Regions from separate parts of the Nocardia farcinica genome, predicted to be linked through region 1. Evidence: riboswitches for the same ligand, from Rfam matches in the RefSeq annotation. Region 1 holds a riboswitch; each other region holds the start of a gene.
What was found. Region 1 has a riboswitch for S-adenosylmethionine ahead of AMO33_RS18790 (aminotransferase class V-fold PLP-dependent enzyme). Riboswitches for the same ligand answer to the same signal wherever they lie in the genome.
Positions count from the first base shown of each region.

Region 1 (7,848 bases):
GACGTCACCATCGAGATCCCGAAGGGATCCCGGAACAAGTACGAAGTCGATCACGAGACCGGGCGGGTCCGCCTCGACCGTTTCCTGTACACCTCGATGGTGTACCCGGCCGACTACGGCTTCATCGAGAACACCCTGGGCGAGGACGGCGATCCGCTGGACGCGCTGGTGCTGCTGCCCGATTCGGTGTTCCCCGGCGTGATCGTGGAGGCCCGTCCGGTCGCCATGTACAAGATGGAGGACGAGGCGGGCGGCGACGCGAAGGTGCTGTGTGTGCCCGCCGGCGACCCGCGCTGGGACCACATCCAGGATCTGGCCGACGTGCCGGAGTTCGAGCTGGCCGCGATCAAGCACTTCTTCGAGCGCTACAAGGACCTCGAGCCGGGCAAGTACGTGAAGGGCTCGGAGTGGGTCGGCCGCGCCGAGGCCGAGGCCGAGGTCGAGGCGTCGTTCAAGCGACTGCAGGACAAGGGCGGCCACTGAGCCTGCCCCGCACACGGCGAAAGGGACGTCCGGCCGATGCCGGGCGTCCCTTTCTCGTCGCGGTGTGCGGAACCGGAGATCAGTAGTAGATGTAGAGGTCCCAGCCGTCCCAGTTCTCGATGCACTCCCAGTAGTAGCCGCCGGTGCTCGGGGAGATGCCGTCGGCGCGGCAGGCCTCCAGGGTGGCGTAGGTGCCGATGTAGGTGCCGCCGTAGTAGGCGGCCTGGTAGGTGGTCTCGATCGGCGCGGCGGCGGAGGCCGTGGCCGCCGTCGACACCCCGGCGACGGCGGCGGTGGCCAGCAGGCCGGCGGCGATGAGGGACTTGATGCGCATGTCGTGCTCCTGTCGGAAGGTGCGGGTCGGTGTGACAGGAACAACGGTATGGTTCGGAAAAGCCCTGCACAGCCACCCCTAGGTGGCGATACCGGGCACCCTGGCGGTGTTCACCACCGCCACCTTCGGACCTCCGCGCCCCACCCTCGGGTGGACGGCGTGAACGACGAAGCCCGCCGGTCGTGGGGACCGGCGGGCTCGGGCTCGGGGCTCGGAGCTCAGGGCTCAGCGTCCCTTGAACTCCGGCGCGCGCTTCTCGAACACCGCCTGGATCGCCTCGGTCAGGTCCTCCGAGGGCAGGAAGGCCGCGTTCCACGCCGAGACGTAGCGCAGGCCCTCGGCGATGTCGTTGACCCGCCGCTGCTCGAGCACGTCCTTGACGCCCTGCACCACCAGCGGCGGGTTGGCCGCGATCTCGCGGGCCAGCGCGTGCGCCGCGGCCAGCACCGCCTGCTGGTCCGGGTACACGTCGTTGACCAGCCCGATCTTCTCCGCGCGTGCGGCGTCGATGTCCTTGCCGGTGTAGGCCAGCTCGCGCAGGTGGCCCTCGCCGATGATGCCGGGCAGGCGCTGCAGCGAGCCCACGTCGGCGACGATGGCGACCTTGGCTTCGCGCACGCTGAACTGGGCGTCGGCGCTGGCGAGCCGGATGTCGGCGGCCGCGATGAGGTCGACGCCGCCGCCGATGCACCAGCCCGACACCGCCGCGATCACCGGCTTGGAGCACTCGGCGACGGAGTTGATCGAGGCCTGCAGCCTGCGGATCTCCTTGAGGAAGTCGGTGCGCGGGGCCGCCAGCGCCCGGTCGGCCATCAGCGGGCCGAAGGTGCCGGACATGGCAGGCAGGTCGAGACCGTAGGAGAAGTGTTTGCCGGAGCCGGTGATCACGACCGCGCGCACCTGCGGGTCGGCATCGAGCCCGGCGAAGATCTCCGGGAGCTCCCGCCAGAAATCCGGTCCCATCGCGTTGCCCTTGCCGGGACCGGTCAACGTCACCTGGGCGACATGGTCGCTGATCTCGACCGTGAAAGCCTGCCAATCTGTCATCCGCCCACCGTATCGGCCGCGCCGAGGCCGCGGCCAGCCCCTCCCGGCCGCCGCCGCACCCCGCCGGTGCGGATTTCCTTCGGCGTGGATCGAATCCTCGACCCCGCCGGTGCTCGGCACGTTGTTCCAGGTCACCGCGGTGGGCGGGAGGTGACGAGCCACCCAGCACGGCTGCCGCCCGCGCTCGGCGGGTGCCGATGCGGCGTAGCTTGTGGTGGTGTGAGCGAAGTACCTCGCCCCGAGACGGGCATCCGGATCCCCGACGACCTCAGCGGCATCACCGCCGAGCAGTACCGAGCGTCGATGCGGCACTACCCGGCCGGCGTCACCGTGGTCACGCTCGACTCACCGGCCGGACCGGTCGGCTTCACCGCGACGTCGTTCGCGTCGCTGTCGCTGGAGCCGCCGCTGGTCTCGTTCAACATCGCCCACACCTCGTCGAGCCTGACCGCGATGCTGGCCGCCGACTCGGTCGTCATCCACTTTCTCGGCGAACACCAGCGCCACATCGCGCAGCGCTTCTCCCGCACCGCGGCCGAGCGCTTCGCCGACCATTCGCTGTGGACCACGCTGGAGACCGGGGAGCCGGTGCTGCACGGCACTCCCATCTGGGTGCGCGCCGCGGTGCATCAGCTCATCCCGATCGGTGACCACACCTTCGTCGTCGGCCTGGTCACCCGCGTCCACGACGACACCGACGAGAGTCCGTCGGCGGCACCGCTGCTCTACTACAACGGCCGCTACCACCGGCCCACGGCACTGGACGGGTGATCCCGAGGTCGGCGGCCGGTCGCACGATGGCACCACCGGCAGCCGCTGCCGACCGCGGGCCTCAGCGCAGGCAGGGCGCCGCGCCGCCCGCCGAATCACCGCCGAGCGGCCGGGTTTCGGGGCTCGGGCTCCACAGCCCGCCGGTGCACGCGTAGTTCCACGCCGTCCCCCGCTCGACGAGCCGCGCGACCGCGCCGACCAGGCGGTCGACCTGCTCCGAGGTGGTCGACACCCCGACGCTCGCTCGCAGCGCGGCGGCCACCCCGAGCCGGGCCAGCAGCGGATGCGCGCAGAACCGCCCGTCGCGCACGCCGATGCCGTGCTCGGCGGACAGGTAGGCGGCGACATGACCGGGCTCGTACCCGTCGAGGGTGAACGCCACGATTCCGACGCAGTCGCTGCTGTCGGCGAACACGCGCAGCACCCGGCACCCCGGCACCGCGGCGAGACCGGCGCGCAGCCGCTCGGTGAGCTGCCGCTCGTGCGCGACCAGCGCTTCGGCGTCGACCGCGCCCAGCGCATCGCAGGCCGCGGCGATCGCGGCCGCACCGAGCACGTTCGGCGATCCGCCCTCGTGCCGCTGCGGCGCGGGCGCCCACGCCACGTCGGAGACGCCGACCTCGCGCACCGCGCCACCGCCGGCCAGATACGGCTCGGCCGCGTCCAGCCAGTCCCGCCTGCCCACCAGCACCCCGGCGCCGAACGGCGCGTACAGCTTGTGCCCGGAGCAGGCGAGGTAGTCGATGCCGGTGTCGCGCAGGGAGATCCGCCGGTGCGGCGCGAGCTGCGCCGCGTCGACCAGCAGCCGCGCACCGCACTGGTGGGCGATCTCGGCCAGCCTGCGCAGCGGCAGCACCTCGCCGGTCACGTTGGACGCGCCGGTGACCGCGAGCAGCGCGGCGGGGCGGGCGCACAGCTCGGCCACCAGCCTGCGCAGTGTCTCCTCGATCGTGTCGGCCGCGCGCACCACCCGCCGCCCGTGCCTGGTCCAGGGCAGGAAGTTGGCGTGGTGCTCGATGTCGAGCACCACGGTCTCGCCCGGCACGCAGCCGGCCAGCAGGTTCAGCGAGTCGGTGGTGTTGCGGGTGAACACCACCACCTGGTCGTCGCCGGCGTCGAGGAACCGGGCGACCGAGCCGCGCGCGGCCTCGTAGCACTCGGTGGAGATGCGCGAGGCATACCCGGCGCCCCGGTGCACGCTGGCGTAGTAGGGCAGCAGGTGCTGGATCCGGTCGGCCACCGTGGCCAGCGCCGGAGCGCTCGCGGCCAGGTCGAAGTTGGCGTAGGTGGTGGTCCCGCCCTGGACGAGCGGCACGCGCAGGTCGTCGCCGGACACCCGGGCGAAGGCGGCGCAGGTCTGGTCCACAACAGCAGTCATCACGTCATCCCGTCGGTTCATGGACCCGAGATCGAGAGGATTCGTCGAGTCCGCGCTTGCCGCGTCCGGTCGGACGGCGGCCAGGTCGTCACCCGGAGCACCCCACCGCGGAGGAGGGTTGCCGACCAGCGAGCCGGGGCTTTGCGCTGGCACTCATGACCTGGACCGAGATTGGCAGACCCGGCGCCGCGTTGTCAACCACGATCCCCGGCACACCGAAACCGGGTTGCGGGCGCGCGCGGGGTGCGATCCCATCGACAGGTGACCCCCTCGCTGCTGCTCAGCTTCGTCGGCCTGTGCGTGCTGCTGTCGCTGACGCCCGGCCCGGACTCGTTCCTGGTGCTGCGGTTCTCGATCGTGGACGCCCGACCCGGCATCGCCGCGGCGATCGGCTCGGCGCTCGGCGGCATCGCCTGGGCGGTGGTGGTGGCCGCCGGGGTGGCGACCCTGCTCGAACAGTCCGCCACCGCCTACCGCGCCCTGAAGGTGATCGGCGGAATCTACTTGGTGTACTTGGGGATTCGCGCACTGCTCGACCACCGCAAGCAACGCGGAACCGCCGCGGAGCCGCCCGCGCCGGACCGGCACGCCCCCTCGGTTCGCTCGGCGTTCACCGCCGGTGTGGTCTCGTGTCTGTTCAACCCGAAGGTCGGCCTGTTCTACCTGGCGGTGCTGCCCCAGTTCCTCACCGAGGTCACCTTCGCCAACACGCTCGCCCTCGGTGCGATCGAATGCCTGGTGGCCGCGGTGGAGATGGTCCTGCTCGCCCTGCTGGCCGCCCGTGCCGTCGCCCTGCTGCGCACCCCGCGGGTGCGGGACCGGCTCGAACAGGCCAGTGCGGCGATCCTCACCGCGCTCGGCGTCGGCACGGTCGCCTCGGCCTCCTGACCGGGCCTGCGGACCGGGCCTGCCGACCGGCCACGTCCCGGCTCCGCGCACCCGCCGCGCACGACCCGTCCGGGTACCGTGGACAGCTGGTCACCGGGGTGTTTGCCCTCTGGTAACCCTGCTGTGAAACAAACATCCCGACACTGGGCAGGTTCTCGGAGAGGTGGACAGGACGTGACGCTGCAGCCGCAGGTCGACGCCGCGGCGGACGGCAACCGGGCACCGGGCGCATCGCCCGACCCGCTGTACCGGTCGGTCGCCGCACCCGAGCCGCGCACCCTGGTCGACATCCTCGACGCCACCGTCGCCGCCCACCCCGACGCCCCCGCCCTCGACGACGGCGAGGTCGTGCTCAGCTACGCCGAACTGCGCGCCGAGATCGCCGAGCGCGTGGCCGAGCTGGTGGCCGCGGGCGTGCGCCCCGGCGACCGGGTCGGTGTCCGGATGCCCTCCGGGGATCACCGCCTCTACGTGACCATCCTCGCCGTCCTCTACGCCGGAGCCGCCTACGTCCCGGTCGACGCCGACGATCCCGACGAACGGGCGGCCCTCGTCTTCGGCGAGGCGCGGGTGCGGGTCGTCGCGACCGGTGCGGGGATCGAGGCAGCCGAGCAGGCCGGGACGGACGGCCGCCCCCCGGCAGCCGGCCCCTCCCCCGCCGACGACGCCTGGATCATCTTCACCTCCGGCTCCACCGGCACCCCCAAGGGCGTGGCCGTCACCCACCGCAGCGCCGCCGCGTTCGTCGACGCCGAGGCCCGGATGTTCCTGCGGGACAACCCGATCGGCCCGGGCGACCGGGTGCTGGCGGGTCTCTCGGTGGCCTTCGACGCCTCCTGCGAGGAGATGTGGCTGGCGTGGCGGCACGGCGCCTGCCTCGTGCCCGCGCCCCGGGCCCTGGTCCGCACCGGCGCCGATCTCGGCCCCTGGTTGGTGCGCCGGGAGATCACCGTGGTCTCGACCGTCCCGACGCTGGCCGCTACCTGGCCGCCGGAGGCTCTGGAGGCGGTGCGGCTGCTCATCTTCGGCGGTGAGGCCGTGCCACCGGAACTGGCCGAACGGGTCGCCGGCGGCGACGACGCGGGCCGGGAGGTGTGGAACACCTACGGTCCCACCGAGGCGACGGTGGTGGCGTGCGCGGCGCCACTGACCGGCGAGGGCCCGATCCGGATCGGGCTGCCGCTGGACGGCTGGGATCTCGCCGTCGTCGACGCGCAGGGCAATCCGGTCGGCGAAGGCGAGTCCGGCGAGCTGGTGATCGGCGGCGTCGGCCTGGCCCGCTACCTCGACCCGGCCAAGGACGCCGAGAAATACGCTCCCGCACCGGCATTGGGCTGGGAGCGCGCATACCGCAGCGGTGACCTGGTGCGCAAGGAGCGCGCGGGCCTGATCTTCCTCGGCCGCGCCGACGACCAGATCAAGCTCGGCGGCCGCCGCATCGAACTCGGCGAGATCGACAACGCGCTCCAGCACCTGCCCGGCGTCACCGCCGCCGCGGCGGCCATCCGGACCACCAAGGCGGGCAACAAGATCCTCGTCGGCTACCTCACCGGCCCGGGTGCCGACTACGACCTGCGGGCCGCGCGCGAATCCCTCGCCGAGCACCTGCCCGCCCCGCTGGTGCCGCGCCTGGCGCTGGTCGACGAGCTGCCCACCCGCACCTCGGGCAAGGTCGACCGCGACGCACTGCCCTGGCCGCTGCCCGAGACCGGGCGCGCCGACGCCGAGGACGGCCTGTCCGAGACCGGGCGCTGGGTGGCGGGTCTGTGGGACGCGATCCTCGGCGCCGAGGTCACCGGCCCCGATGCCGACTTCTTCGACCTGGGCGGCGGGTCGCTGGCCGCGGCCCAGCTCGTCACCGCGCTGCGCGAACGCCACCCCGGCATCGCCGTCGCCGACCTCTACGACCATCCGCGCCTGGGTGCGCTGGTCGACTTCCTGGAACAGTCCGCGCCCGCGGCCCGCGTCGAACCGCGCACGGTCGTGCCGACCCCGCGGCGCGCCCAGCTGACCCAGGTACTGGCCACCGTGCCGCTGACCACCCTCACCGGCCTGCAGTGGTTCACCTGGCTGGCGATCGTCGGCAACATCGCCGCCTGGTCCGGCTCGCTGCCCTGGCTGCCGCGGCTGTCCTGGTGGTGGGCGCTGCCCGCCTTCGTCCTGTTCATCACCCCGCCCGGCCGTATGGCGCTGTGCGTGGCCGGTGCGCGCATCCTGTTGCGCGGGGTGCGGCCCGGCAGCTATCCACGCGGCGGGTCGGTGCACCTGCGGCTGTGGGCCGCGGTGCGGCTGTCGGAGGCCAGCGGCGCGGAGAACCTCTCCGGCGCACCGTGGATGGTGCCGTTCGCGCGCGCGCTGGGCGCCCGCATCGGCAAGGGCGTCGACCTGCACACCCTGCCGCCGGTCACCGGCATGCTCGAGCTCGGTGCCGGATGCAGCGTCGAACCCGAGGTGGACCTGTCCGGCTATTGGATCGACGGCGATCTCGTGCACATCGGCCCGATCGAGGTCGGCGCGGGCGCGGTCGTCGGATCCAGGTCGATCCTGTTGCCCGGCAGCCGGATCGGCAAGAACGCGGTGATCGCACCGGGCTCGGCGGTGTCCGGGCGCGTCAAGGCCGACCAGGAGTGGGCGGGCTCCCCCGCGGTGAAGGTGGGCAAGGCGCGCCACCGCTGGCCCGATCACACCCCCGCCCGGGCCCGGCACTGGGTGGCGGTCTTCGCGATCACCTCGGTCGCGCTGGCGGCGCTGCCGATCGTCGGGCTCGCCGCGGGCGCGGCCTGGCTGGCCTGGTGCGTCCGTGACACGACGACGCTCGGCGCGGGCCTGACCGGCGCGTTCGCGGCACTGCCGCCCGCCGTGCTGATCGCCCTCGGGGTGTACGCCGCGGCGACCATCGTGCTGGTGCGGCTGTTCTCGCTCGGCCTGACCGAGGGCTATCACCCGG
Region 1 covers NZ_LN868939.1:352,293-360,140, forward strand. Annotated here, with positions in the region: gene AMO33_RS18770 (inorganic diphosphatase) at 1-483, shown strand, start outside; gene AMO33_RS18775 (hypothetical protein) at 563-817, opposite strand; gene AMO33_RS18780 (crotonase/enoyl-CoA hydratase family protein) at 1,043-1,864, opposite strand; gene AMO33_RS18785 (flavin reductase family protein) at 2,168-2,635, shown strand; gene AMO33_RS18790 (aminotransferase class V-fold PLP-dependent enzyme) at 2,697-4,013, opposite strand; SAM riboswitch class IV at 4,061-4,174, opposite strand; gene AMO33_RS18795 (LysE family translocator) at 4,275-4,901, shown strand; gene AMO33_RS18800 (Pls/PosA family non-ribosomal peptide synthetase) at 5,145-7,848, shown strand, end outside.

Region 2 (7,848 bases), 720 kb from region 1:
GAGTGGTCGAGCTCGCGCAGCTCCAGCGGGGTGAACTTGGCCTGGGCCGGGCCGCGGCGGCCGAACACGTGCACCTCGACGGCCTTGTTGGCCTTCAGGCCCGCGTAGACGTTCGGCGGGATCTCGGTGGGCAGCAGTTCGTCACCGGTCTTGGCGAGCACGCGCGCCACGTCCAGCGCGACGTTGCCGACGCCGAGCACCGCGACCTTCTCCGCGTCCAGCGGCCAGGTGCGGGGCACGTCCGGGTGACCGTCGTACCAGGAGACGAAGTCGGCCGCGCCGTAGGAACCGTCCAGGTCGATGCCGGGGATGTTCAGCGCGCGGTCGGCGTTGGCGCCGGTGGAGAAGATCACCGCGTCGTAGAAGCGGCGCAGGTCATCGAGGGTGATGTCGGTGCCGTAGTCGATGTTGCCGAGCAGGCGCACCTGCTCCTTGTCGAGCACCTTGTGCAGGGCGGTGATGATGCCCTTGATGCGCGGATGATCGGGCGCGACGCCGTAGCGGATCAGCCCGAACGGTGCGGGCATGCGCTCGTAGAGGTCGATGCTCACGTCGGCATCGGACTTCATCAACGCGTCGGCGGCGTAGATTCCGGCCGGCCCCGCGCCGACGATCGCGATGCGGAGCGGGCGGGCGCCGCTGGTCGGCGCTGCACTCTGTTCGGTCATCTGTTACGCGCACCCTTATTGGTCGAATACGTTCACTGGCGTCCTTCTTAGCTTAGGCTAAGTTGACGCACCGATCTGGTTGCCCCTGGCGATACGGACGCCGATCGGGCCCCCTGTCACGTCCCAGGTCACGACGTTCGCTGTCTTTTGCCAGGACAGCGGGCCGCAGATTCGCGATTCTATCGTCCGGCCGACAGCCGCCGCCGGGGCGGTGCCGCGGCGGACCCGGATCCGCGCGCTGCGTACCTGCCGCCGCCGTCCACGGTACCCGCGCGTGCGTGGCGCCGGATGTGTGCTGCGTCGCGGCCGGGGGCCGCCGCCCGCCCACCACGGCGCACCGGGGATCATCGAGGTCATGGCCGACAAGCAGCCCGCCGGGCAGGACGAACCGATCCCCGTCGATCAGACCGATCACCGCTCGATGACCCCGTTCATCGCGGCCGCGGTGATCGCGGTGATCGTGCTGGTGGCCATCGTGCTCGGCGGCCTGCTCTCCCCCGCTGAGAAAAATGTCACAGAAGCCGACCGGATCACCGCCGCCGTGCAGAACTTCGTCGAGGGCACCAACGCCACCGACGAGGTGCCGCCGCCCGGTGCCGCCTGCGCGGATTTCGACCCGGCGCGCTCACCGCTGGCCGCGCAGGAAGGCACCGGCAAGACAATCGAACTGGCGTCGGTCGCCGATCAGAGCGTCAACGGCAACCGGGCCAAGGCCACCGTCACGGTGCGGGTCGACGGGGCCGAACAGACCGCGACCTGGAACCTGGTCCGTGCCGACGGCACGTGGGTGGTCTGCACCGCCTGATCCGGTTGACACGGTGACTTCGGTCCAGGCAATCTCAGTGACCGAAGGTCATGAGCACCAGCGCCAAGCCCCGGCTCGCTGGTCGGCAACCCTCCTCCGCGGCGGGGTGCTCCGGGTGACGACCTGGCCGTACCGAAGACGGTGCGGCAAGTGCGGATTCACAGGAGGTTCGAATGAGTTACGCCGGGGACATCACCCCCCGCCAGGCCTGGGAACTGCTGCGTGAGAACCCCGCGGCCGTCCTCGTCGACGTGCGTACCGAAGCCGAGTGGCGCTTCGTCGGCGTGCCCGACACCAGCTCCATCGACCGGCCCACCCTGCTGATCGAGTGGGTGGACGGCACCGGCTCGCCGAACCCGCGCTTCGCCGAGCAGCTCGGCAAGGCACTGGCCGACCGCGCGCCGGAGGCGCCCGTGGTGTTCCTGTGTCGGTCGGGGCAGCGTTCGGCGCACGCCGCCGACGTCGCGACCGAGCTGGGAATCACCCCGTCCTACAACGTGATCGAGGGCTTCGAGGGTTCGCTGGATGCCAACGGGCACCGCGGCGGCACCGGTTGGCGGGCCGAGGGGCTGCCCTGGAGGCAGTCGTGATCACCGGCGGCGCGTTCGACAAGCCGCTGCCCGAGGGCGTCGGTCCCGCGACCCTCGGAGTGCGCGGCGGGCTGCGCCGGTCCGGCTTCGAGGAGACCGCCGAGGCGCTCTACCTGACCTCCGGTTTCGTCTACGAGAGCGCCGAGGCCGCCGAGGCCGCGTTCACCGGCGAGGTGGAGCACTTCGTCTACTCCCGGTACGGCAATCCGACCGTGGCGATGTTCGAGGAACGCATCCGCCTGATGGACGGCGCCGAGGCCGCGTTCGCGACCGCCAGCGGTATGTCGGCGGTGTTCACCGCGCTCGGCGCGCTGCTCGGCGCCGGCGACCGGCTGGTCGCGGCCCGCAGCCTGTTCGGGTCGTGTTTCGTGGTCTGCAACGAGATCCTGCCCCGCTGGGGCGTGGAGACGGTGTTCGTCGACGGCGAGGACCTCGACCAGTGGGAGCGGGCACTGTCGGTGCCCACCGCCGCGGTGTTCTTCGAGACGCCGGCCAACCCGATGCAGACCCTGGTCGACGTGCGCCGGGTCACCGAGATCGCGCACGCCGCGGGCGCGAAAGTGGTGCTGGACAACGTGTTCGCCACACCGCTGCTGCAGAAGGGCTTCGATCTCGGCGCCGACGTGGTCGTCTACTCCGGCACCAAGCACATCGACGGCCAGGGCCGGGTGCTCGGCGGTGCGATCCTCGGCGACCGCGAGTACATCGACGGCCCGGTGAAGACCCTGATGCGCCACACCGGCCCGGCGCTGAGCCCGTTCAACGCCTGGACGCTGCTCAAGGGCCTCGAGACGATGCCGCTGCGCGTGCGGCACTCCACCGAGTCGGCGCTGCGGATCGCCCGCTTCCTCGAGTCGAACCCGGCGGTGAGCTGGGTGAAATACCCGTTCCTCGAATCACATCCGCAGTACGACCTGGCCCGGGCCCAGATGTCCGGTGGCGGCACCGTGGTCACCTTCGAGCTGAAGGCGGCCGAGGGCGAGGCCAAGAAGCGCGCGTTCGAGGTGCTCGACCGGCTGCGGATCATCGACATCTCCAACAACCTCGGCGATGCCAAGACCCTCATCACCCACCCCGCCACCACCACCCATCGCGCGATGGGCCCCGAGGGCCGGGCCGGTATCGGCCTGACCGACGGGGTGGTGCGCATCTCGGTGGGGCTGGAGGACGTCGACGACCTGCTCGGCGATCTCGAGCACGCGCTGAGCTGACCGGCTCATCCGGCCGGCCGCAGCAGTTCCGCGAGGTCGGCCGGGATCGGCATCGGCCGGCGCAGACCGACATTCGCGCGCCCGGTGTTGCCTTCCGGATAGCGCCCGGTCAGCGAGCCGGGCGCGGCGACGAGGACGCGGACGAGCTGGCCGACGGCCTCGCGGCGGTCGCGCTGCCGTACCGCCAGGGCGAACATCGCGACGTGGTTGCCGGTGTGCAGCCACGGGTCGGGCTGGGACAGGATGTGCGCGCGTTCGAGGTGCGTCCAGCGCAGGGCCGGGTCGGCGGTGGTCTTCGCGGCCGCCATCTCGGCGCGGTAGCGGGCGCGGGCGGCGGGGGAGAGGGCGGGCATCAGTGTCCTTTCCGGAATGGTTCGGCCAGTTGGGCCAGGTAGCCCACCGGATAGTCGGGTTTCGCGGCCATGCCGAGGTCGTCGCTGGTGAACCGCCGTCGCGGGTCGTAGCTGTAGGTGCCGAGCAGGTGGTCCCAGATCAGGGTGAACAGGCCGAAGTTGACATCGCCCACCCCCGCCCATTTGAGGTGGTGGAAGCGGTGGCCCTCGTTCAGCGCCAGCACGTGTTTGAGCGGCCCGACCCGGTAGTCGGCGTTGGAGTGCTGCAGCAGCAGTTGCACGGCCACGGCCAGTGCCAGCGCGGCGGCGACCGGCACCGGGATACCGGCGAGCAGCAGGGGCGTGACCCCGGCGATCATCTCGACCGTCTGGTGCAGTGGGTGTTTCATCAGGCCGTTGAGGCCGTAGCAGCGGGTGACGCTGTGGTGCACGGCGTGGAATCGCCACAGCACCCCGATGTGGTGGCTGGCGTAGTGGGCGAGCGTGATGCCCAGATCGGCGATCAGGATCGCCACCAGCACCTGGATGACGAAAGGCCAGCTGTGCGGCCATATTCCGGTACCCGGTAGCAGCGCGGCGAGGGCGGGGATGGCGGCGACCGAGCCGAGGACCAGCGTCTCGTTGACGACGGTGTGGACGGTGTCGCGGCCCGCGTCGCCGTGCGAGCGGTTCCAGGCCGGCCGGTAGGGCAGCACACGTTCGGCGGCGAACGACAACGCGACGGCCGCGGCGAGCAGCGCCACCAGCCACAGCTTGGCGGCGCCAGCGGCGGCCAGGGCGATGCCCGCGCCGTTGATGCCTACCAGCATCACCGGCACGTAGCCGTATCGGACAAGGGGGCGAACCACAATGGACATGGGTTCAGCGTCGCCGCCGTGCCCGGCCGTCGGCTTGAAGAAATCAGCTGACCTTCGCCGGCGGCGGGCGCCAGCCGGTCGCGATGAGCGCTTCGGTCGGGCTGATGCCGATCAGGTCGCGGCAGGTGCGGGTCAGGTGCGCGCTGTCGGCGAAGCCGGCCGCGTGCGCGGCCTCGGTCAGCGAATCGCCCGCGCGGACGACGTCCATCGCGAGTTGGAGCCGGACCCAGCGCCGCCACGCCGCGTACGGCAACCCGACCTGTTCGGTGAACACGTGCGAGAGGCGACTGGCCGAAATGCCGACGCGGGCCGCGAGTTCCGCCAGCCGCGGCGGTCCGCCGGGGCGGTCGACCGCCATCCGCAGCGCGGCGGCGACCGCGGGATGGTTGCGCCTGCGCCGACCGGTCGGGTCGGCGGCGGGGCTCGGCACGGCGGCCGCGACCCAGCTGGCGGCGTCGTCGGCGGGCAGCCCGCCCAGCCGGGCGACGGCGGCGTGCGCGGTGGTGCTGTCGGGATCGAGGAAGGCGAGGAAGCCGCTGGTGCCGGCCTCGGCGCGGACCCGGTGTGCGACGCCGGGCGGGATGATCGCGGCCTGGGCGGAGACGGTCTGCCCGCCCGCGTCGGTCAGTGTGAGCCCTCCGCGGGCCACGAACAGGACCTGCACGGCGGCGTGCGCGTGGGCGTCGGCGTCGCCGATCTCACCGGTGAACGCCATCAGCCCGGGGCGGAACACCACCCCGCCGCGCCACGCCGCCGAACCCATCAGGCCAGTGCGCGCAGGCGGGGTGCCAGATCGCGCTGGAACAGGTCGAGGAACCGGCGCTGGTCGTGGCCCGGCGCGTGGAACACCAGGTGGTTGAGGCCCGCGTCGAGGTAGGGCTTGATCTGTTCGACGGCCTGGTCCGGGTCGCTGGCCACGATCCAGCGCTTGGCGATCTGCTCGATCGGCAGCGCGTCGGCGGCCGCCTCCATTTCGATGGGATCGGTGATGCTGTGCTTCTGCTCGGCGGTCAGCGACAGCGGCGCCCAGAACCGGGTGTTCTCCAGTGCCAGTTCGGGATCGGTGTCGTAGGAGATCTTGATCTCGATCATCCGGTCGATGCTGTCCACGCTGCGTCCGGCCTTGGCCGCGCCCTCGGCGACCGCGGGCATGAGCTTGTCGGTGTAGAGCTCCATGCCCTTGCCCGAGGTGCAGATGAACCCGTCGCCCGCACGCCCGGCGTAGCGGGCCACCAGCGGGCCGCCCGCGGCGATGTAGATCGGCACGCCGCCCTCGGGCACGTCGTAGATCGAGGCGCCGACGGTGCGGTAGTACTGGCCGTCGAAATCGACCCGGTCGCCGGTCCACAGCGCCCGCATCAGCTCCACCGCCTCGCGCAGCCGCGCGAACCGCTCCTTGAACTTCGGCCACTCACCCTGGTAGCCGGTGGCGATCTCGTTGAGCGCCTCGCCGGTGCCGACACCGAGCATGACCCGCCCCGGGTACAGGCAGCCCATCGTGGCGAAGGCCTGCGCGATCACGGCCGGGTTGTAGCGGAAGGTCGGCGTGAGCACCGACGTGCCCAGTTTGATCCGCTCGGTGCGCGCGCCCACCGCGGCCATCCAGGCCAGTGAGAACGGCGCGTGCCCGCCCTTGTGCCGCCAGGGCTGGAAGTGGTCGCTCACCGTGGCGCTGTCCATGCCGTGTTCCTCGGCGAGCACCGCGATGTCCACCAGTTCCCGTGGGCCGAATTGTTCCGCCGACGCCTTGAATCCCAGCTCGAGATCACCCATTGCGCGTCACTCCTGTCGCTTCGCTCTGCTCTCGCACGGCCGGTTCGACCATAACCAGGTCCGACGGCACGCGTGTGCGCGGTCACGTCCGGGTGAGGCAACCCGCGGGGAGGTGTTGTCATTCCATCGGTAGTGAGTGTACAGTCACTCACATGAGCAAGAGCGGAGCCATCCTCTCCCGGTCGGACGCCCGGCGCGACACCGTCGTCGACGCGGCCATCGCCGAGTTCGCCCGCACCGGCTACCACGGCACGCCGATCAGCACGGTGGCGGCGGCGGCGCAGATCTCCCCCGCGTACGTCTTCAAGTTGTTCCCGAGCAAGGTCACGCTGTTCGTCGCCGCGCTCGACCGCTGTTTCGAGCGGATCGAGAGTGCGCTCGCGGCCGGCGCGGCCCGGGTGCCCGGTGCGAAGCCCGACGAGATCCTGTACGAGATGGGCGGCGCCTACGCCGAACTCATCGGCGACCGGAATCTGCTCATGCTCCAGGTGCACGCCCAGTCCGTCGTCGACGTCCCGGAGATCGGGGAGGCGATGCGGCGCGGTATCGCCCGGGTGACCGAACTGGCCAAACAGCGATCCGGCGCCGAGGACGCCGCGGTGCAACGCTTCATCGCCTTCGGGCAGCTCTGTCACCTGATCACCACCCTCGGGCTCGACGGGGACGCCAGTCCCTGGGCGGCGATCCTCACCGAGGGCATCCGGCACCCCGGCTGACCCGTTCCGACCATGCCCCTTCGGGGGCTTTTCTTCGACCCATCGAGTGATTGACCAGTCACACACTAGGAGAGAATCATGATCACCACAGCCACCGAAATCGTGCTGCCCGGCCGCGTCGAGCCGGACGGCCTGCTCGTCACCCGGCGCGAGCTGCCCGGGCCGGGCCCCGGCCAGGCGCTCGTGCGGGTCGAGGCGAGCGGCGTCTCCTTCGCCGAGCAGCAGATGCGACGCGGCAAGTACTACGACCAGCCACCGTTCCCGTTCGTGCCCGGCTACGACCTGGTCGGCATCGTCACCGCGGTGGGCCAGGACGTCGACGCCGCGCTGGTGGGACGCCGGGTGGCGGCACTGACCAAGATCGGCGGCTGGACCAGCGCCGCCCTGCTGGACGCCGCCGACCTGGTGCCCGTGCCGGAGCCACTCGACGCCGCCGCGGCCGAAACCTTCGTCGTCAACGGGATCACCGCGTGGCAGATGCTGTTCCGCACCGCGAAAGTCCGTGCCGGACAGACCATCCTGGTGCACGGCGCGAACGGCGGGGTCGGATCGACCCTCGTCCAGCTGGCGCGCGCCCACGGCATCCATGTCATCGGCACGGCCTCGGCGCGCCACCGCCGCGCCGTCGAGGAACTCGGCGCGACCTGGATCGACTATCGCACCGAAGTGGCACGGCAGGTACGGGAGCTGGCGCCGGGCGGGGTGAACGCGGTGTTCGACCACATCGGCGGTCCCGGCATCGTCGAGTCGTTCCGCCTGCTCGCCCCGCACGGCACCCTGGTCTCCTACGGCACCGCCGCGACCAAGGACCAGGAGGGCAATTCCCGGCTGCCGGTGCTGAAGCTGCTCGCGCGGTTGGTGCTGTGGAACGCGCT
Region 2 covers NZ_LN868939.1:1,068,131-1,075,978, forward strand. Annotated here, with positions in the region: gene AMO33_RS21900 (FAD-dependent oxidoreductase) at 1-668, opposite strand, end outside; gene AMO33_RS21905 (Rv0361 family membrane protein) at 1,024-1,473, shown strand; SAM riboswitch class IV at 1,520-1,632, shown strand; gene AMO33_RS21910 (rhodanese-like domain-containing protein) at 1,647-2,063, shown strand; gene AMO33_RS21915 (O-succinylhomoserine sulfhydrylase) at 2,060-3,274, shown strand; gene AMO33_RS21920 (DUF3703 domain-containing protein) at 3,280-3,627, opposite strand; gene AMO33_RS21925 (sterol desaturase family protein) at 3,627-4,484, opposite strand; gene AMO33_RS21930 (AraC family transcriptional regulator) at 4,528-5,247, opposite strand; gene fgd (glucose-6-phosphate dehydrogenase (coenzyme-F420)) at 5,247-6,257, opposite strand; gene AMO33_RS21940 (TetR/AcrR family transcriptional regulator) at 6,410-6,973, shown strand; gene AMO33_RS21945 (medium chain dehydrogenase/reductase family protein) at 7,052-7,848, shown strand, end outside.
Region 2: another riboswitch for S-adenosylmethionine. It lies ahead of AMO33_RS21910 (rhodanese-like domain-containing protein); the one in region 1 lies ahead of AMO33_RS18790 (aminotransferase class V-fold PLP-dependent enzyme).

Region 3 (7,848 bases), on a different replicon from region 1:
AGCCGCGGGGCGGGGCGGGCCAGTTCCTGCGTACTCATCTGCCGATGGTGCTGGTGGGGCTGGTGGTGCTGGTCGCGGTGGTGTTCGTGGCCTCCGACCGGTGGCGGCGCGGTGCGCTGATCTTCGGCGGGGCGGCGTTGCTCGCGGCGGCGCTGCGGCTGTGCCTGCCGAGCATCCGGGTGGGGGTGCTGGCGGTGCGCAGCAAACCGTTCGACGTGGCGGCGCTGACGCTGCTCGGCTCGGCGATCGTGTTCCTGGCGGTGACCATCAACACGCTCGGCGTGGGCTGATTCAGCGGTGGGCGCGCGCCAGCCGCATCGTCTCGACCAGCAGTTTGCCGATGGCGGCGGTTTCGGTGAGGAACCCGTCGTGTCCGTCGCGGGAATGCACGACCTCGAGCCGCGCGCAACCGGGTAGCAGGTCGGCCAGCTCCTGCTGGGTGTGCAGCGGGTAGAGCCGGTCGGAATCGACGCCGCCGACCACGCACGGCACCGGGGTGGCGGCCAGCGCGGCCGCGACGCCGCCGCGCCCGCGCCCGACGTCGTGCCGGTTCATCGCCTCGGTGAGCAGCACATAGGTGGCGGGATCGAAACGCCTGCACAGCTTCTCGGCCTGGTGCTCGAGGTAGCTCTGCACCGCCCAGCGCCCGCCGTCGAACGGATCCTCGCCGTCCTGGGCGTGATTGGCGAAGCGGTGGTCGAGCTCGTCCTCGGTGCGGTAGGTCAGGTGCGCGATGCGGCGCGCGATGCCCATTCCGGTGGTGGGTGCGCGGCCGGTGTCGTGGTAGTCGCCGCCCTGCCAGTCCGGGTCGGCGGTGATGGCGGCGATCTGGGTGGTCTGGGTGCCGATCTGGTCGGCGGTGGCGCGCGCGCCGACCGCCAGCACCAGCGCGGCGGCGACCCGCTCGGGGGCACCGACCATCCATTCGAGCACCCGCATGCCGCCCATCGAGCCGCCGACCACGGCGGCCAGCCGGTGGATGCCGATCCGGTCGAACAGCGCGGCCTCGGCGGTCACCTGATCGCGGATCGAGATCGCCGGGAAGCGCGAGCCCCACGGCTTGCCGTCGGGTGCGGTGGAACCGGGGCCGGTGCTGCCCTTGCAGCCGCCGAGCACGTTGGTGGCGATGACGCACCATTCGTCGGTGTCCATCGGCGCGCCGGGCCCGACCATGCCGTTCCACCAGCCGGGCAGCTGGTGCACGTCGTCGGCCGGGCCGACGACGTGGGAGTCGCCGGTGAGGGCGTGCTCGACGAGCACGACGTTGTCCAGGCCGGGGGAGAGCTCGCCCCAGCGCTGCACGCCGAGGTGGACGTCGGGGATGACGGCGCCGCTCTCCAGCCGGATGTCGCCGACGGGCACGATGGCCAGGGTGCCGTCCGGCGGCGGCAGCAGTTCCGCCCCGGTGGCCGAGGGGCAGGGGCTCTGATCGGTGCTCACGGTCACGCGGACCACTCGATCATGTCGGGAAAACCTCCTGCGAGCGCGCTTGCCCCCGACCTTCGGGAGCCCGGTCATCACCCGGAGCACCCCACCGCAGCTGGAGGGTTGCCGGCCAGCGAGCCGGGGCTTGACGCTGGCGCTCATGACCTGACCGCCATGGTAACCGGGCGGGCCGCGATGGCCGAAATCCGGCCCCCGGTGTCATCATGGGTGAGGTGCTCGAGATCACTCCGAGCTTACTGGCCGGTAACCGTCACATCGCCCGCACAGGGCCCCCTCCCCGCACGGTGCGGACGGCGGCAGCAGTACGCTCGTCTTGTTTGCACCACGTGTCCCGCGGACAATGCGGGGCATATACGTTGTCTGTTGAACAGCTGGGGTCCGCTCACAAGCGTGTTCGCCTGGCCGTGCAATGAGGGCACACATCCTAGGAGGACACGAAGATCCATGTCCAAGATCAAGGTTGAAGGCACCGTCGTCGAACTCGATGGTGATGAGATGACCAGGATCATCTGGCAGTTCATCAAGGACAAGCTGATCCACCCGTACCTCGACGTGAACCTCGAGTACTACGACCTGGGCATCGAATACCGCGACAAGACAGACGACCAGGTCACCGTCGACGCGGCCGAGGCGATCAAGCGCCACGGCGTCGGTGTGAAGTGCGCCACCATCACCCCGGACGAGGCGCGCGTCAAGGAATTCGGCCTGAAGAAGATGTGGCGCTCGCCCAACGGCACCATCCGCAACATCCTCGGCGGCACGATCTTCCGCGCCCCGATCATCATCTCCAACATCCCGCGCCTGGTGCCGGGCTGGACCAAGCCGATCATCATCGGCCGCCACGCCTTCGGCGACCAGTACCGCGCCACCGACTTCAAGGTGTTCCAGGGCGGCACCGTGACCCTCACCTTCACCCCCGACGACGGCAGCGAGCCGATCGTGCACGAGGTCGTGAAGATGCCCGAGGACGGCGGCGTCGTGATGGGCATGTACAACTTCAAGAAGTCCATCGAGGATTTCGCGCGGGCCTCGTTCAACTACGGCCTGCAGCAGAACTACCCGGTGTACATGTCGACGAAGAACACCATCCTGAAGGCCTACGACGGCATGTTCAAGGACACCTTCCAGGAGATCTTCGACACCGAGTTCAAGAGCCAGTTCGACGCCGCGGGCCTGACCTACGAGCACCGCCTCATCGACGACATGGTGGCCTCCTCGATGAAGTGGGAGGGCGGCTACGTCTGGGCGTGCAAGAACTACGACGGCGACGTGCAGTCCGACACCGTCGCGCAGGGCTTCGGCTCGCTGGGCCTGATGACCTCGGTGCTGCTGACCCCGGACGGCAAGACCTGTGAGGCCGAGGCCGCGCACGGCACCGTCACCCGGCACTACCGCCAGCACCAGCAGGGCAAGCCGACCTCGACGAACCCGATCGCGTCGATCTTCGCCTGGACCCGTGGCCTCGAGCACCGCGGCAAGCTGGACAACACCCCCGAGGTGATCGGTTTCGCGCAGACCCTCGAGGACGTCGTCATCAAGACCGTCGAGGGCGGCCAGATGACCAAGGACCTCGCGCTGCTCGTCGGCGGCGACCAGGGCTACCTGACCACCGAGGAGTTCCTCGGCGCGCTCGACACCAACCTGGCCCGCGCGCTGCGCTGACCCAGCCGACCCACCGGACACGGGGCGGGCCTGTCGGACCCTCCCCGCCCGGCGCCGGGCACACGGACCCGGTGCCGGATCGAACGGGCACCCGCCCACCGCATGCCGCGGTGGCACGGGTGCCCGAGCCGTCTGCGGGGTCAGGAGGTCACCGGCGCCGCGGTCAGCGCCGCGACCGCGCGGGTGAAGCTGGCCGCGCCATGACCCGCGGCGACCTCGGCGTCGAAGATCCGCTGCAGCGGATCGAGCAGGTCGGTGGCCACCCCCTCGGCCCGGGCGGTCGCGCGGATGTCGGCCAGGCCGCTGCGATTGACCGCAAGGTCGGAGTAGTTCACCGGGTACTCGCCCGAGTCGATCTCCGCGGCGAGGGTGGGCAGCATGTCCAGCAGCGCGCGCAGCCAGGGCGCGAGGTAGGTCTCGGTGAAGCCGACCGCGCCGGCCCGCTCGCCGCGCGTCATCGCCACGGCCTGGAAGAACCCGCCGAACAGCCCGTACATCCCGGCGAGCACGGCCATGTCGTGCCTGGCCGCCGAGCCCGGGTCGGATCCCACGTAGCGGGCCTCGCCGAGCAGCGCGACGACCGCGCCGAACTCGGTGTTCGCCGCGGGCGACCCGCTGTAGACGAGCAGGGTGTCGGGGGTGCCGAGGGTCTGCGGGACACCGAAGACGCCGGCGTCCAGCACCGGGATGCCGCCCAGCCGCGTGGTGAGTTCGGCGGCCTGGTCGGGGCGTCCGGTGGCGACGTTGAGCACCGTGCGTCCGGCCAGCGCGTCGGCGAGCGGGGTGAGCAGTTCGGTCGCGGCCGGGGTGTCGGCGAGCACGGTGATGATCAACCGTCCCGCCGCGACCGCCGTCCGCGGGTCCGGTGCGCGCCGGGCGCCGAGGGCGTCGAGATGTGCGGCTCGGCCGGGGGTGCGGTTCCACACCGTGGTCGGGTGGCCCGCGCGCACCAGGATCTCGGCGACGGCGGCGCCCATCCGGCCGAGGCCGAGCACGGTCACGGGTGTCTTGCTCATGGTTCCTCCGTGGATTTCGGGGTTGTCGGGTGGGCGCCCTGGAATCAGTTTCCGGACGGATGCACCGCAGCGGTGAGTGGCAGAACCGACCACAACCGAACGTTTCCTGCCACACTGGTGCCATGACCGGACGGACCGTCGCGATGGCGATCGCGCCGGGTGCGCTGCACCCCTGGGATCTCTACGAGCTGGGCGTGGTGGCCGCGATCTTCGGGACGCCCCAGCCGGACCTGGCCGACCCCTGGTACACGCTGCGGGTGTGCGCGGTCGCACCGGACCAGGGCGAACAGTCGATCGGCTTCGGCGCCTTCCTGCGTCCCGAACACGGTCTGGCCGAGTTGCTGGCCGCCGATACCGTGATCGTGCCCTCGGTGGCCGCGCACTGCCGCACGGGCGAGCGCGCGCTACCCGCGGAACTGCTCGACGCGCTGGTGGCCGCGCACCGCCGGGGCGCCCGGCTGGTCGCGCTGTGCGACGGGGTGTTCGCGTTGGCGGCGGCGGGCATCCTGACCGGGCGGCGGGTGACGGTGCACTGGGAACACGCCGGCCTGCTGGCCCGCCGCCACCCCGATCTCGTGGTCGACGACTCGGTGCTCTACCTCGACGACGGCGACGTGCTCACCAGCGCGGGCATGACCGCGGCCCTCGACCTGTGCCTGCACCTGGTGCGCCGCGACCTCGGCGCGACCGTCGCGAACCGGCTGGCCCGGCGCATGGTGATTCCCCCGCACCGCTCCGGCGGCCAGGCGCAGTACGTCGACCGCGCGGTGCCCGCCGATCCGCGTGACGACCTCGGTCCGGTACTGCAATGGGCGGCCGCGCACCTGGACCAGCCGCTCACCGTCGACCTGCTCGCCGCCCGCGCGAACATGAGCACCCGCACCTTCCACCGGCGCCTGCAACGGGCCGGCGGGGTCACACCCAAGCAGTGGCTGCTGAACCAGCGCCTGGCCTATGCCAGAAGCTTGCTCGAGTCGACCGACCTGACCGTCGAGGCCGTCGCCCGGATGGCCGGGCTCGGCACCGCCACCAACCTGCGCAGGCACTTCACCACGGCACTCGGGGTGACGCCCGCGGACTACCGCCGCACCTTCGCCCGCCGCGAGCCCGGGACCCCGCCGCGGGACGGCGCGGTGGCGTAACTCACGCGATCTCGGGAAGCGATGCCGGTTGCCGGTCGGTTACATGGACACGTGACGAGTCCCGCGACCATCGCCCCCGTCCGTTCCGACTCCCCGCGCACCGAGTGGCACGTGCCCGCCATGCTGGCACTGGCGCTCGGTGGTTTCGGCATCGGCACCACCGAATTCGTCACGATGGGCCTGTTGCCCGACATCGCCGTGGCCATGCACGTCTCCGAGCCGACCGCCGGGCACGCGGTGTCGGCCTACGCGCTCGGCGTCGTGGTCGGTGCGCCGCTGCTGGCCGCGCTGTGCGCGCGGGTGCCGCGCAAACGTCTGCTGGTGGCCCTGATGGTGGCCTTCACCCTCGGCAATCTCGCCACCGTGCTCGCGCCGACCTTCCACACCCTGGTCGCGGCGCGCTTCGTCGCCGGCCTGCCGCACGGCGCGTACTTCGGCGTCGCCTCGCTGGCCGCGGCCTCGCTCGCGCCGGTCGGCCGGCGGGCGAAGGCGGTCGCCGCGGTGATGCTCGGCCTCAGTGCCGCGAACGTCGTCGGCGTGCCCGCGGCCACCTGGCTCGGCCAGCACTTCGGTTGGCGCGACGCCTTCGTGGTGGTGGCGCTGATCGGCGCGGCGACGGTGGCGGCGCTGCTGCGCTTCGTGCCCGAACTCACCGGGTTGGTGATCACCAACCCGCTCACCGAACTCGGCGCGCTGCGCAGGACGCAGGTGCTGGCCACTCTCGCCGTCGGCGCGATCGGCTTCGGCGGCATGTTCGCTGTCTACACCTACATCGCGACCACCTTGACCGACGTGGCGGGCATGGCCGCGGGCGCGGTGCCGTTGGTGCTGGCGCTGTTCGGCCTCGGCATGGTGGCGGGCAACGTCGCCGGCGGCGTGCTGGCCGATCGCGGCGTGGACCGTTCGATCTTCGCGGCGATGGTGACGATGGCGGTCGTGCTCGCGGCCTTCGCCGCCGCCGCGCACCACCCGGTGACGGCCGCGATCGGCGCGTTCCTCGTCGGTGCCTCGGGCGCCGCGCTGGCGCCGGGCCTGCAGACCCGCCTGATGGACGTGGCCGCCGACGCGCAGACCCTCGCCGCCGCCCTCAACCACGCCGCGCTCAACATCGCCAACGCGGCGGGTGCCTGGCTGGGCGGTCTGGTGATCGCCGCGGGCTTCGGCTACACCGCGCCCGCGTTGGTCGGCGCGGGCCTGGCGGTGACGGGCGTGCTGCTGTTCACCGTGACGGTGTGGGCCGCCCGCCGCGGCGCGCCGGCGGCGCAGTGACCGACAGGCGCATCGACACAGACGCATCGACATCGGACGCACTGACATACAGCTCTGTATGTAACCGTAGAATCGCCGGATGACCACGACCGGCAGGCGGCCGCGGCGCACCCAGGAGCAGCGCAGCACCGAGATGCGCACGCGGCTGCTCGACGCCACCATCGAATGCCTCGTCGAGTACGGCTATGCGGGCACCACGACGCCGCGCATCGCCGAACGCGCCGGGGTCACCCGTGGCGCGCAGGTGCACCACTTCGGCTCGAAGAACGATCTGGTGATCGCCGCGATCAACCACCTGGCCCAGCGCCGGGTGCAGGCGGTGCTGCGCGAGATGGCCGACCTGGCGCCAGGTGCCGATCCGGTCGCGTCCGCCCTCGATTTCCTGTGGGAGCTGCACCAGGATCCGCTGTTCACGGCCACCGTGGAGCTGTGGGTGGCCGGTCGCACCGAACCCGTCCTCGCCGCCGCGATGGCGGAGGTGGAGCCCTTCGTCAACGGCGCCGTGCTCACCGCCGTGGAGCGATTCGTGCCCGACGAGATGCGCCGCAAGGGCGCGCGCGACTTCGTCTACACCGCGATGGACACCCTGCGCGGCATCCTGCTGGCCGGCTCCGGTGACACCGACACCGAGCGTGCGCACCGGCGCTGGCGGCGCGCCTGCGCCCTGCTGCGTGCCGCCGCGCGCACCTCGGACACCTGACCGGCGAGCCGCGCGCCACCCGTTGCGCCGTTACATACAGCTCTGTACGTTTGTGGCAGCTCGATCCGCCGGACTCGGCGAGCGGCGCAGCGACGGGAGTGAACGACGATGTTCGAATGGTCCGAGACCGATCTGATGGTGCGCGACGCCGTGCGCGGTTTCATCGACCGCGAGATCCGGCCCAACCTCGACGCCCTCGACAGCGGCGAGATGCTGCCGTACCCGATCCTGCGAAAGATGTTCGCGGAGTTCGGCATCGCCGCCATGGCGACCGAGTCGCTGGAGAAGTCGCTGGCCGCCGAGGAAGCCCGCACCGAGGGCGGTGACGCGCCCGAGCGCGGTGGGTCCGGTGCGTTCGGTCAGCAATCCATGATGGCCGTGGTGGTCAGCGAACTGTCCGGTGTCTGTCTCGGCCTGGTCAGCGCGATGGGCGTGAGCACCGGGCTCGGCGCGGCCACCATCATGGCGCGCGGCACCCTCGCGCAGAAGAAGCGCTGGCTGCCGGAACTGGTGACGATGGAGAAGGTCGCCGCCTGGGCGATCACCGAACCCGACTCCGGCTCGGACGCCTTCGGCGGCATGAAGACCTACGTGCGCCGCGACGGCGAGGACT
Region 3 covers NZ_LN868938.1:3,289,616-3,297,463, reverse strand. Annotated here, with positions in the region: gene AMO33_RS15655 (DUF3017 domain-containing protein) at 45-290, shown strand; gene metX (homoserine O-acetyltransferase MetX) at 292-1,446, opposite strand; SAM riboswitch class IV at 1,481-1,591, opposite strand; gene AMO33_RS15645 (NADP-dependent isocitrate dehydrogenase) at 1,891-3,108, shown strand; gene AMO33_RS15640 (NAD(P)-dependent oxidoreductase) at 3,249-4,124, opposite strand; gene AMO33_RS15635 (helix-turn-helix domain-containing protein) at 4,247-5,266, shown strand; gene AMO33_RS15630 (MFS transporter) at 5,318-6,535, shown strand; gene AMO33_RS15625 (TetR/AcrR family transcriptional regulator) at 6,615-7,235, shown strand; gene AMO33_RS15620 (acyl-CoA dehydrogenase family protein) at 7,344-7,848, shown strand, end outside.
Region 3: another riboswitch for S-adenosylmethionine. It lies ahead of metX (homoserine O-acetyltransferase MetX); the one in region 1 lies ahead of AMO33_RS18790 (aminotransferase class V-fold PLP-dependent enzyme).